Regions from separate parts of the Paenibacillus terreus genome, predicted to be linked through region 1. Evidence: riboswitches for the same ligand, from Rfam matches in the RefSeq annotation. Region 1 holds a riboswitch; each other region holds the start of a gene.
The links. A riboswitch is a leader RNA that binds a small molecule or an ion and turns the genes downstream of it on or off. The one in region 1 is predicted to bind cobalamin.
Positions count from the first base shown of each region.

Region 2: another riboswitch for cobalamin. It lies ahead of ACE5KN_RS06000 (ABC transporter substrate-binding protein); the one in region 1 lies ahead of ACE5KN_RS08035 (energy-coupling factor ABC transporter permease).
Region 3: another riboswitch for cobalamin. It lies ahead of ACE5KN_RS21880 ((2Fe-2S) ferredoxin domain-containing protein); the one in region 1 lies ahead of ACE5KN_RS08035 (energy-coupling factor ABC transporter permease).

Region 1 is NZ_JBHIRX010000003.1:243,481-247,293, reverse strand. Features, by position in the region: gene ACE5KN_RS08045 (uroporphyrinogen-III synthase) at 1-590, shown strand, start outside; gene ACE5KN_RS08040 (LOG family protein) at 814-1,368, shown strand; cobalamin riboswitch at 1,734-1,923, shown strand; gene ACE5KN_RS08035 (energy-coupling factor ABC transporter permease) at 2,195-2,965, shown strand; gene ACE5KN_RS08030 (energy-coupling factor ABC transporter substrate-binding protein) at 2,962-3,258, shown strand; gene cbiQ (cobalt ECF transporter T component CbiQ) at 3,242-3,813, shown strand, end outside.
Region 2 is NZ_JBHIRX010000002.1:383,132-386,944, forward strand. Features, by position in the region: gene cbiB (adenosylcobinamide-phosphate synthase CbiB) at 1-955, shown strand, start outside; gene ACE5KN_RS05995 (histidine phosphatase family protein) at 985-1,632, shown strand; cobalamin riboswitch at 1,972-2,187, shown strand; gene ACE5KN_RS06000 (ABC transporter substrate-binding protein) at 2,371-3,339, shown strand; gene ACE5KN_RS06005 (FecCD family ABC transporter permease) at 3,336-3,813, shown strand, end outside.
Region 3 is NZ_JBHIRX010000014.1:60,679-64,491, reverse strand. Features, by position in the region: gene ACE5KN_RS21885 (MFS transporter) at 1-774, opposite strand, end outside; gene ACE5KN_RS21880 ((2Fe-2S) ferredoxin domain-containing protein) at 1,028-1,387, opposite strand; cobalamin riboswitch at 1,567-1,754, opposite strand; gene ACE5KN_RS21875 (acyltransferase) at 1,975-3,156, shown strand; gene ACE5KN_RS21870 (LutC/YkgG family protein) at 3,307-3,813, opposite strand, start outside.

The sequences.
Region 1 (3,813 bases):
CATCATCGCATATTGCGGCGCGCGGCTATAAAACCGTGAACGCGCTCAAGAAACGCGGATTAACGCCGGTGGTCCGCGACGATGACGGCAGCACGGCAGGGCTGATCCGTTCCTTTGCACCCTATAACCTGAATGACCAGAAGGTGATTCTTCAGCTGCACGGCGATCCCGCCCCACGTCTGGTCGACTGGCTACAGGAGCAGGGGGCCGATGTCCGGCAGCTGCTGCCTTACAAGCATGTGCCGCCGAAAACGGAGGATCTGGAAGATCTGGTCAATGATATTATCCAGCGGAGGGTAGATGCCGTGGCGTTTACCAGCGGTCCGCAAATCCGTTTTCTGGCCGAATATGCACGCAGCTGCGGCGTCATGGAAGACGTGCTGGCTGCATTCCAGAGTGACATTATTGCCGTTTCCGTCGGAAAAGTGACGGCGCAGGCGATGCTGGAGGAAGGGATAGAACGCATTGTCGTGCCGGCCGAAGAGCGTATGGGCAGCATGATGGTGGAGCTGGGGCGATACTTCGAATCCGGGGGAATGGCGAACGGATACGGACTGGACAGGACTGCGGCGGCAGACAAAGAACAATAACTGGAGGACCTCCCGAAAAGGCAACCCGGATACATCAAAAACCCGGCTTGCCTTTTTTTGTCTTGCTTGCCAGGGTCTCTTCCATTTAAGCGGCTGCTTCAACCTCTTTAAGATCCTGCGTCATTCTTCTTTTCAATAACCGCAAGTTCTTAGTATGATACAACGAGACAGGTTGATTTCAGACAACAAATTGCCCTGAATATACAGAAAGAGGTGCTGAATGGTGAAGTCGATTTGTGTGTTTGCAGGCTCCAACGACGGGAAGGCTCCGGAATACAGGGAGCAGGCGGCCCGGCTCGGAGAGCATATCGCCCGCCGTGGACTGCGTCTGATCTATGGAGGGTCCAGCTTCGGACTGATGGGCACAGCCGCCAATGCTGCGCTTGCCAGCAGGGGACAGGTAACGGGCATCATGCCTACGGCATTGTTCCGGCGGGAAATCGTGCATGAGGGGCTGACGGAGTTTATTGAAGTCAGGGACATGCATGAGCGCAAGGCGACGATGCATCGGTTGGCTGACGGCTTCATTGCGCTTCCGGGAGGGATCGGCACCTTTGAGGAATTGTTCGAGGTGCTGTGTTGGGCTCAGATCGGCCTGCACAGCAAGCCTGTCGGGCTTTTAAATGTAAACGGCTACTACAACCCGCTGATGGAATTAATCCGGCACAGTGTGCAGGAGGGATTTGCGGGCCGGACGCATCTGGATCTGATCTTGCTTGAGGAGGATGCCGAGGAACTGGTCAAGAGAATGTGTTCCTCTGACGGGCTGTCCCTTTAAGAGGTAGTTCAAAAAGTCATCTTTTGATCACGAAGGAAATCAGGAAGCGGGCTCGACATCGAATCTTGAATTCAGCCGGGCCTAAGCAGATGCTTGCGAAGCATGTTTCCTGCGGAAACATTTCAGGTGCTCACGTACCCTAAGTACGCTCCGCTCCTCAGTCCCTAGCTTCATCCAACTTAAGCGTTTTGAAAAAACGCACTTCGAAAGCACAGGCTTCGGTGCTGAAAACCTGACTTTTTGAACACGCACTTTAATAGTCCGGGGACGCGGAAACGGTCTGATGCAATCGAAACGATGAGCCGCAGCTCCGTTTTTCATGCTTGCGCTTTCCGCAAAGGCAGGGTTATGATGGATTCACAATGGAATAAGCGACCAGGCAGGGTGCCTTTGCCGAGGGGCAAAGGGTAACAGGGAATCGGGTGCAAATCCCGAGCGGTCCCGCCACTGTATTGGGGAGGCTCTTCTTCAACATGTCACTCGAACCAGACCCGGGGAAGACGAAGAAGGCTGATGATCCGAAGCCAGGAGACCTACCTTGCCTGTATGCACCGTAATCCTTCGCGGAAAGGAGTGGTGTACGAAAATCAGTGGACGAGCCTGCGCGGGCTCCCGATATTCCGGAATGCTTTTCACCCGGGGATGAAGAGAAGGGTGTTAAACACAAACCCTTACATCTCCCTGTTGACCGGGATACGGGCAAGCTATGCGCAATGTAGCTTTATTTAGGGCTGCCTGGCTAACTTTGACTGAATTACGTACATACAGCCCCATCCTTAGCGGATGGGGCTTTTTTGAGCTTGTAAACACGAAAGGGGTGGAGTTGTTGTTAAAACGGAGTAAAGGCATCGGGCTGGCGCTGCTGACCGCCGCATTCACGCTGTATTTTCTGGCGGCGAGTCCGCAGGAGGCCTATGCGATGCATATCATGGAGGGCTTTTTACCGATCGGTTGGGCACTTTTCTGGTGGATTTTATTCCTTCCCTTTTTTGCGCTCGGTGTTTGCAGTGTAACCCGGCTGACGAGAGAGGCTCCTGAGCTGAAGCTGATGCTTGGGTTGGCGGGGGCGTTTACATTTGTGCTGTCTGCCCTGAAGCTGCCTTCCGTGACGGGCAGCAGCTCCCATCCGACCGGAACGGGACTGGGCGCAGTGATGCTGGGCCCCCTGCCGATGAGCGTGATTGGCTCCATTGTGCTGCTGTTCCAGGCAGTGCTTCTGGCGCATGGCGGAATTACGACGCTCGGAGCGAATGCATTCTCCATGGCCGTGGCCGGCCCGTTTGCCGGTTATGCAGCATACAGGCTGCTTATGAAAACAGCCCGCAAGGAGTGGGTGGCTGTTTTCACCGCTGCGGCTATAGCCGATATGACGACTTATCTGGTGACCTCCGTACAGCTTTCCCTTGCCTTTCCTTCCGTACATGGCGGGATTTGGGCATCTTTCTTGAAATTCGGCGGCATATTTGCCGTGACACAGGTTCCGCTCGCGGTCAGCGAGGGATTGCTGACGGTTTTGCTGTGGAAATGGCTTAAAGCATACAGCCCGAATGAACTGTCCGTGCTCCGGCGCGGCATGAAGGAGGCCGAGCCGTCATGAAGACAAAAACGATAACCGGCCTTGTCCTCCTGGTCGTCATTCTGCTCGCTGCCCTCCCGCTGCTGCTGGTGAATGGCGATTTCGGCGGCGCGGACGGCGCCGCCGAGGAGGCGATTACCCAGATCAACCCCCACTACACCCCGTGGTTTCAGCCGCTGATGGAGCCGCCGCCGGAAACGGAAAGCATGCTGTTTGCCCTGCAGGCTGCGCTGGGTGCGGGGTTGATCGGCTATATCATCGGCCTGTTCAAGGGAAGAAAGGATGCCCGCCGGACGGATGCTCAGAAGGATTGATTCCCTGTCTTACAGCGGAGCGTTCAGCGGCTGCTCGCCGTTGTGGAAGAGTTGTTTTGCCGGGGTGATGTTTGGGATGGCCTATATCGGCCATCCCCCTGTCCAGCTGGCTGTATGGATTTGGCTCGTCTTATGGACGGTAAGGTACGGCGGGATTCCGTGGAAGCCTTATGCGTCCTTAACGGCAGCCTCGCTCCTCTTCTATATGCTGAGTTTGCCGGCGCTGCTGATTGAGATTGCGCCGGTACCGGCACAGGGAACGGTGCTGGCAGGTTGGGGAAACCATGTGCTTCTGATCACGCCCGAAGCGGCAGTGCGGGCAGAGCAGCTTCTGCTGCGGGTAGGAGCCTGCCTGTCCTGTTTTATGTTTCTGATTCTTACCACTCCCTTTGCGGGACTGCTGAAGGTGATGGAAAAGCTGCGGCTTCCAGCCGTAGTTGTTGAATTGATGATGATTATGTACAGATTTCTGTTCCTGCTGGGGGATACGGCCTCCGGCATGATGCTGGCGCGCAGGCTGCGCGGCGGGGGCAGGGGGTTCCGGGCCGCTGTTTC
Region 2 (3,813 bases), on a different contig from region 1:
CATTGTGGCGGCTTACATTCTGGACCGGATCATCGGCGATCCGCGCTGGATTCCTCATCCCGTGATCGGTATGGGAAAGCTGATCACTTTTGTGGAGCGTATCATACGCCGGTACGCCCTCAGCGCGAGGGCCTTGCGCTGGGCTGGTCTGCTGCTTCCCCTGACCGTCGTGGGAGTTGCATACGTGCTGACCTGGCTTGCCGTATTTTTGCTTGGGCAAATTCATGCCTGGCTGGCTATTGGGTCGGAGGTGCTGCTGATTGCAACAACCATCGCCTCCAAAGGGCTGAAGGATGCCGGCATGGCGGTTTACAGGGAGCTGCACTCCGGTGATCTGCCTGCAGCCCGCACAGCGCTGGGTATGATCGTGGGACGGGATACGCAGGAGCTGGATGAGCCGGAAATTGTGCGCGGCACGGTGGAAACAATCGCCGAAAACATCGTTGACGCGATCATTTCACCGCTGTTTTATGCGCTGATCGGGGGGGCGCCCCTGGCCATGGCTTACCGTGCGGTCAATACGCTTGATTCCATGGTCGGGTACAAAAATGAAAAATACCTTCACTTGGGCTGGGCGTCGGCAAGGCTTGACGATGCGGCCAATTACATTCCCGCGCGGCTGACGGCGGTGCTGCTTGTCAGCGCGGCGTGGCTGAAGAGGCTGGAACCGCTCCGCAGCTGGCTGACGGTACGGCGCGATGCGCGGATGCATCCGAGCCCTAACAGCGGCTTCCCGGAATCGGCGGTCGCAGGCGCGCTCGGCGTCAGACTGGGCGGGTACAATGTATACCATGGAGTACGCTTCTTTAGGGCCTATATGGGGGACCCGCTCCGACCGCTGGAAGCGGAGGATATCAGGCGGACAACCGTGCTGATGTTCCTCTCTTCCTGGCTGTTCGTCCTGTTGTGCGTGGTGGCCGGCGGGATAAGGTGGATCGTGATGCCGCCACAATGACGAGTCCGATTCCGGGGGAGGTATGGAAAATGAGCAGCAGTGCGTTCCATGAGCTGGATTTAATTCTGGTCAGGCATGGGACAACGCAGTGGAACCGCGAAAAGCGTTATGTGGGACATGCCGATCCGGGATTGCTCCCGGAGGCGGCGGGTGAACAGGGAGCGCTTGGGCTGCGGTTGCACGGGATGTGCTTTGCCAAAGTATACAGTAGCGATCTCCGCCGCTGCACAGAAACGCTGAGACTGGCTGCGCCGCAGCTTGCGGCTGCAGCCGTTCCGGATGCCAGACTGCGTGAGCTGGATTTCGGAGAGTGGGACGGCGAAACCTACGAATCGCTTAAAGACGTGCAGCTGTATAGGTCCTGGCTGGACGATCCGCGTTGTTTCACTCCGCCCGGCGGCGAGAGCCTGGAGCATTTTGAAGACAGACTGACGGGCTTTCTAAACTCCCTGCGCGATGAGGTTCTGCAGGGGGAAGGAAGTAATGCGGAAGGAATCCCTGCCGTCCTGGCTGTCACCCATGGCGGCGTGATCCGTCAGCTGGCTGTGCTGACCGTGCCCGGGCTGGACTTCTGGTCCATTCAGCTGCCGCCCGCCGGCATGGCCGGGCTGCGTCTAAAATATGAGGAGGATGGGCGTATTACGGGAAGTTGGCTGAGAAATATCTCATTTCCCTAACCCCGACTTGGGCTATCAAACCCCGGCCTTGACTGCACTCGTTCACAAATTTGTAAAGCCCGTTCCGGCGGGTTTTCCTTGATTTGACGGCAGATTTGCCGGCCGTGCGGGTTGTATAGCCGCCTTTTTTCACCTATAATCACTTTGAAAATAATTTAAGTGCGAGTTCAAAAAGTCAGGTTTTCAGCACCGAGAAAATTGGATGAAGGTAGGGACTGAGGAGCGGAGCGTACTAGGGGTACGTGAGCACCGGAAGGCCCGGCTGAATTCAAGATTCGATGTCGAGTCTGCTCCCTGATTTCCTTCGTGATCAAAAGATGACTTTTTGAACAACCTCTTTAAGGTAACAGCAGACCAGGTCAGAGCGGCGGTGGAAGCCTGCAAACCACGCCGTTCTGTTAAAAGGGAAGCCGGTGCAATTCCGGCACGGTCCCGCCACTGTGAAACGGGTATGGACGGCAATACGCCACTGCCGCGGCTGAAGCCGCTGCGGGAAGGCGCCGGCCTTGAGCAATTCCCGTAAGTCAGGAGACCTGCCCGGTTCGCTTAGACCGTCGCTCCTTCGAGGAAAGGATGGCGGGTTCGGCGGCTATGAATCCGTGGGCACGGCAATGCCTGCAGCGGATATCGGCTGACGCAGAGCCCGGTCCTCTCATGAGGACCGGGTTTTCATTTGCACAGCCGGAATATATAGAAGAAAAGGGGAGTAACACTGTGACCAGATCAATAAAGAATTGGATGACTGTGCTGCTGGCGCTGCTGCTGACCGTGGCGCTTGCTGCATGCGGCAATAAAGGGGCAGGCAATGGGGCTGCAGACGGCAGCGCTGCTTCTCCACAGCAGACGGCGCCGGCGGAAGAGGCGGGAGCTACGGTATATCCGCTGACCGTCAAGGATGCGACCGGACAGGAGTTTACTTTTGAGAAGGCTCCGGAAAAGGTGATTTCCGTATCCCCTGCCGAGACGGAGGCGCTGTTCGCTCTTGGATTGGACAAGGAGATCGTCGGTGTATCGGATTATGACGATTACCCGGCAGCGGCTACATCCAAGCCGAAGATGGGCGGCATTACAAAGCCGAATGAAGAGGCCATTATCGCTGCCCAGCCTGACATTGTTTTTACAGGCATCTCGATGAGTGAAGAGGCCGTCAACAAGCTGCGCGAGCTGGGCATTACCATCTTCAAGACCGATCCGAAGACGGTAGAGGACGTCATGAATAACATCACCCTGTATGGCAAAATTATGGACCGCCAGAAAGAAGCGAAGGCAATTACCGATAAAATGAAGGCCGATATCGCCGAGGTGCAGCAAGGTATTAAAAATATCGGCGAGGATCAGAGACTGCGGGTTTATGTTGAATTTTCGCCAGGCTGGACAGTGGGCAAAGGTGAGTTTATGGATGAGCTGATTACGCTGGCAGGGGGAGAGAACATCGCTTCCGACACGGAGGGATGGAACCAGATCAGCGAGGAAAAGGTCATTGCGGCGAACCCGGATGTTATCCTGTATGGCAAAAGCGTGGTGGATGAGAATGGACAGACCCTGGAGCAGATCATTAAAGGACGTGACGGCTGGGGCCACATCAATGCCATCCGCAACAACCGCGTGTTCGGTCTGGACGACAACCTGCTCAGCCGTCCGGGGCCGCGTGTGACGGAGGGGCTCAAGGAAGTGGCCAAAGCCATCTATCCGGAAATTTTTAAATGAACCGCAAGCTTGCCGCTTACGGGCTGGCCGGATTCATTCTGTTGATTCTGACGGTGCTGATCTGCCTGGGTATCGGCTCGGTTCGACTGCCTGTCCAGCAGATCGCGGGCATTCTGATGCACCGCCTTCCGTGGGCCGGGACGTATATTACGCCGTTCTGGGATGCTCCGGCCGAGCAAATTATTGTTAACGTGCGCCTGCCGCGCGTTCTGCTTGGCATGCTGACGGGTGCCGCGCTTGCGCTTGCAGGCGCGGCCTTCCAGGGCGTGCTGCGCAACCCGCTGGCCGATCCTTTTACCCTTGGTGTATCGTCGGGCGCGTCGGTCGGAGCGGCTTTTTTAATCTACTGGGGACTTCAGTATTCGTTTTTCGGCCTCTGGACCCTGCCGCTGGTGGCCTTCACTACTGGAATCCTTACATTATACTTTGTGATCCTGCTGGCAGGAGAAAATGGAAAAATCCCCACGCAAAGCC
Region 3 (3,813 bases), on a different contig from region 1:
AGATAACATTCCCGAAGCTGAAACTGTATCCCAGCCGTACGCTTTTTCAAGAAAGTTAACGAGCCAGCCACCTACAGCCAATTCGGAAACAACGCCAAATGATAAAATAACCACCATCAGCCATATAACCGGGTCTTGCATCAATGTTTTCAGAGGAACGCGATCTTCATGTTTAATCTCATCCCCTGGGAAAGTGCTAAAAAGTGCAAATATAATCGGTATGATCGATAATAAAAGCATGACAAGATACATACCGCGCCAGTCAAGCACAGAACCGTTAATCTTAACCTGCATCAGACCCGTCGCAATAAGCGGTGCGACCGTCGAGCTAAGGCCATAAAAACCGTGGGCTAAGTTCATCATTGTGCCGGTATTTCTCACAAATATGCGGGCGCCTAAAATAGCCAATCCAATCTCCAGCATCCCGTTTCCAATGTACATCAGGAAATATGACGCAGAAAACGTAACATAATACGGAGAAAAGAAAATGAAAATACCCGAGACCGCCATCACTGCAAAAGATATAACGGTTACCCGCTTGATTCCCCATATTCTTGTCAGATAAGCAGTAAAAGAGCATGCGATTAAATAGCCAAGCGCATTAAGGGACAATAAAGTGCCCAATTGTGATTCGTTTAGCAGAAAGTCATACTGGATCCGTGGAATAGCGGGTCCCTTTATGTTTTCTGAAAATCCGAATATGATAAACCCTATAAAGATTGTTGCAAGCTGCATGGCATAAACTTTGTTGAATTTCCCTATACGTTTCTTCACTTTTTGCTTTCTCCTTATCCGTTTGGTTATGTATGAACATAAGGAAATTTTATATGAACAAATTTCTTTATTAAATATAATATTATGGAGTATTTATATAGTTTTAAGGAAACGACAATATCATAGCTTTCAACAGTCGCTCCTTATGTTGGATAATAAATAAAAATTTTCTGTTAATCCAATCTTTATTTTGAATAAACAACAAACCCACCAAAAAATGGTGGGACTTGTTACATCAGTTATTTTGTTTTTTCTACTGAAAACGCTCGAATCGATAGGGAAGCAGACTGGCCGGCAGCTCCAGCAGCTTGTCCTCATCCCGCGAGGCGATCGCCCATTCCAGCAATTCATCATAAAGGTCTTCCTCTTTGATGCCGCCGAACCATACCGGACCGTCCGGCGTCTGAATCGATACGACGTTGGCAATATCGCAAGGACCAAGACAGCCGGTGACTGTCAGCTGGATACTCTTGAGCAGCTTCTCTTCCTTCCATCTGCTCTTCAGCTTGTCTAGCGGGATGCCCGGTTTGCCCTTCTCTGTATGACCGCAGCAGCAGCCGTTACAGATCATAACCTGGCCGAGAACTCTTCTTTTCGTTGCAACTTGCTCCATTCTTATCCTCTCCCATGCACTTGTGATCTCGCATAAGCCTCCCCGTCCGGCTTCATGTTGACCCAAAAAAGCCCTCAGTCCGCAAAGGGCTGAGGGCAAGAGTACATAAGAGAACAGACCGCAGACCACACACGGGTCCCGATCTCCATATTATGTACACCGTTCCTTAACCGCGAAGGGCTGATGCGAACCTGCAGGCAGGTCTTCTGGCTCCCGGATCGGTACCTGCCTTCCGTCTTCCCCAGCATGCTGAGTGACATGTATGGAAGGAGGCTCCCCGGTTACAGCGGCGCGACCGCTAGGGATTTTCACCCTATTCCCTTTTAACCCCGGCCTTGGCCAGGGCACCTGCGAGATTCTTCCATTATAACGGACTCAGGACAGAATGACGAGCCTTTAAAATTCATGTCACATAATCTCATTTTTCCATTGTCATATATCAGGAACAGGAATACATAACATTTCCGAGTTCAGATCTAATCCAATAATGGGCCTTTCAGCATATTTTCAGTAAACTCTTTCTTTTGTTTCAGAAAAATGCGTTTTAATGAAACGGCACTTAGAAACCGAAAGGACATGATTCGTATATGGGCACTGCCAAGAAGGAAAAAGTCCCTGAGCTTCAGGTTGTCAGGGCATTTGCGATTATAGGGGTTATAGCAGTCCATTCCACGTCGTCTGCCACACTGCAAATGACGGAATCTCACTATTATTTCTTCTATAACTTTCTGAACATCTTCCTGAAATTCGGAACATCCACGTTTATTGCGCTGAGCGCATTTGTGCTTTTTTACAACTATTTGGACCGGCCGCTCGGCAGCAGCTTAATCAAGCATTTTTATAAGCAAAGACTGCTGTATATCCTGGTGCCGTATTTCGTTTTTTCACTGATTTATTTCTGCCTGCAGCAGACATCCGCCGGAGCCCCCGGTATGGATGCGGGAGAACTGACCCGTTCCTTCTTCACCAAGCTTGTTACCGGCAAAGCCTACACCCATTTGTACTTTGTATTTATAAATGCGCAGTTCTATCTGCTGTTCCCGTTGTTCCTGTGGCTGTTCAAAAGGTTTCGCGGATTGCACAGTTGGGCGGTTGTGCTAGGCTTTGCGCTGCAGTGGGCTTTTGTGATCGCCAACAAGTATTACTTTCAGGTGGAAAACCGCGGCAGCTGGGTGCTCTCTTACATGGCATATTACATGCTCGGCGCTGCGCTAGGCATCTACTATCCGAAAATCAAACAATGGCTCATTGTGCGCAAGGAACATGCCTCAGGAACACGAATCGCCGTTTGGAGCCTGCTGTGGCTCCTGTGGCTGGCCGCAGGGCTGTCGCATGTGTACATCTGGTATGAAACGCGTATGAATGGCCTTTTGTACAATTCACTCCTTTACGAGCTGCTGTACAACATTTACGCCTCGCTAAGCGTACTTGTACTGCTGCAAATCGCCTCCGTGGTGTACCATCAGGGCCGATCCGCCCTTGGTCGCGGGCTGGCGCAGTTGGGCTCGGTTTCATTCGGCGTGTATTTGCTGCACCCGATCGTGCTGCTGCTGTACCGCCTTTTCTCGCCGCAAACCGGCACGGCCTGGCTGCTTCATCTCTGGTATGCAGGCGGTTTTGCGCTGGCGTTGACTCTTGCCTGGTTCGTAGTATCCATGGCCGGACGCTATCTTCCTTATGCCTCTGTGTTCTTTGGTCCCCTCCCCAAGCCAAAGCGGTCTGAGCTTAGACAGGAAGCAAGAAGTTCTGCTGCTTTTCCTGGGAAATAATCGAAACCGCAAGAAGCCTTAAGCGGGACGCCGTTCCGCTTAAGGCTTGAATTTCCTGGAGTAGGCCTCCTAAAATCGCAAGAAAAATTTCCGCTAAACGCGGTCTGTCTTCTGAGAATGTACGTCGATAGGCGTTTTTACGGCTATTGATCACGAGCCCCCGATGATCAAAGCATAGACAATTCCCGGCCCGTGAACGCCGATCGTCAGGTCATTCTCGATATCCGAGGACCGGCTCGGGCCCGAGATAAAGTGAATGCCTGCCGGAAGCTGATCACGCCCAGCCTGATCAAATTCCGTCAGAATTTCACCCAGCCGGGTCTTCAGTCGTTCCACCGGAACCAGAATGATGAGCACGGTGGGAAGAAGGCTTACGGAGCGACCTTTATGCGGTGCAGAAAGCACCGCCACCGAACCGGTATAAGCAGCAGCATAATCCGCCATAACGACACCGAAGTCCGCATCAGCCGCTTTGGCTTTCCAGGAATTCTCGGAATCCGAGTTCCAGACAGAGATGTCCGCGCCGGGAATGGCGGATTCCAGCTCAAGCGCCGCCAGCTCCGGCTGGTCCTGTCTGAGAATGGCTCTTGCTCCCATTTCGACTGCCTTGTCGACGATGAAGGAAGCTGCTTCCTGCATTGTCCCCAGTCTGGCTAC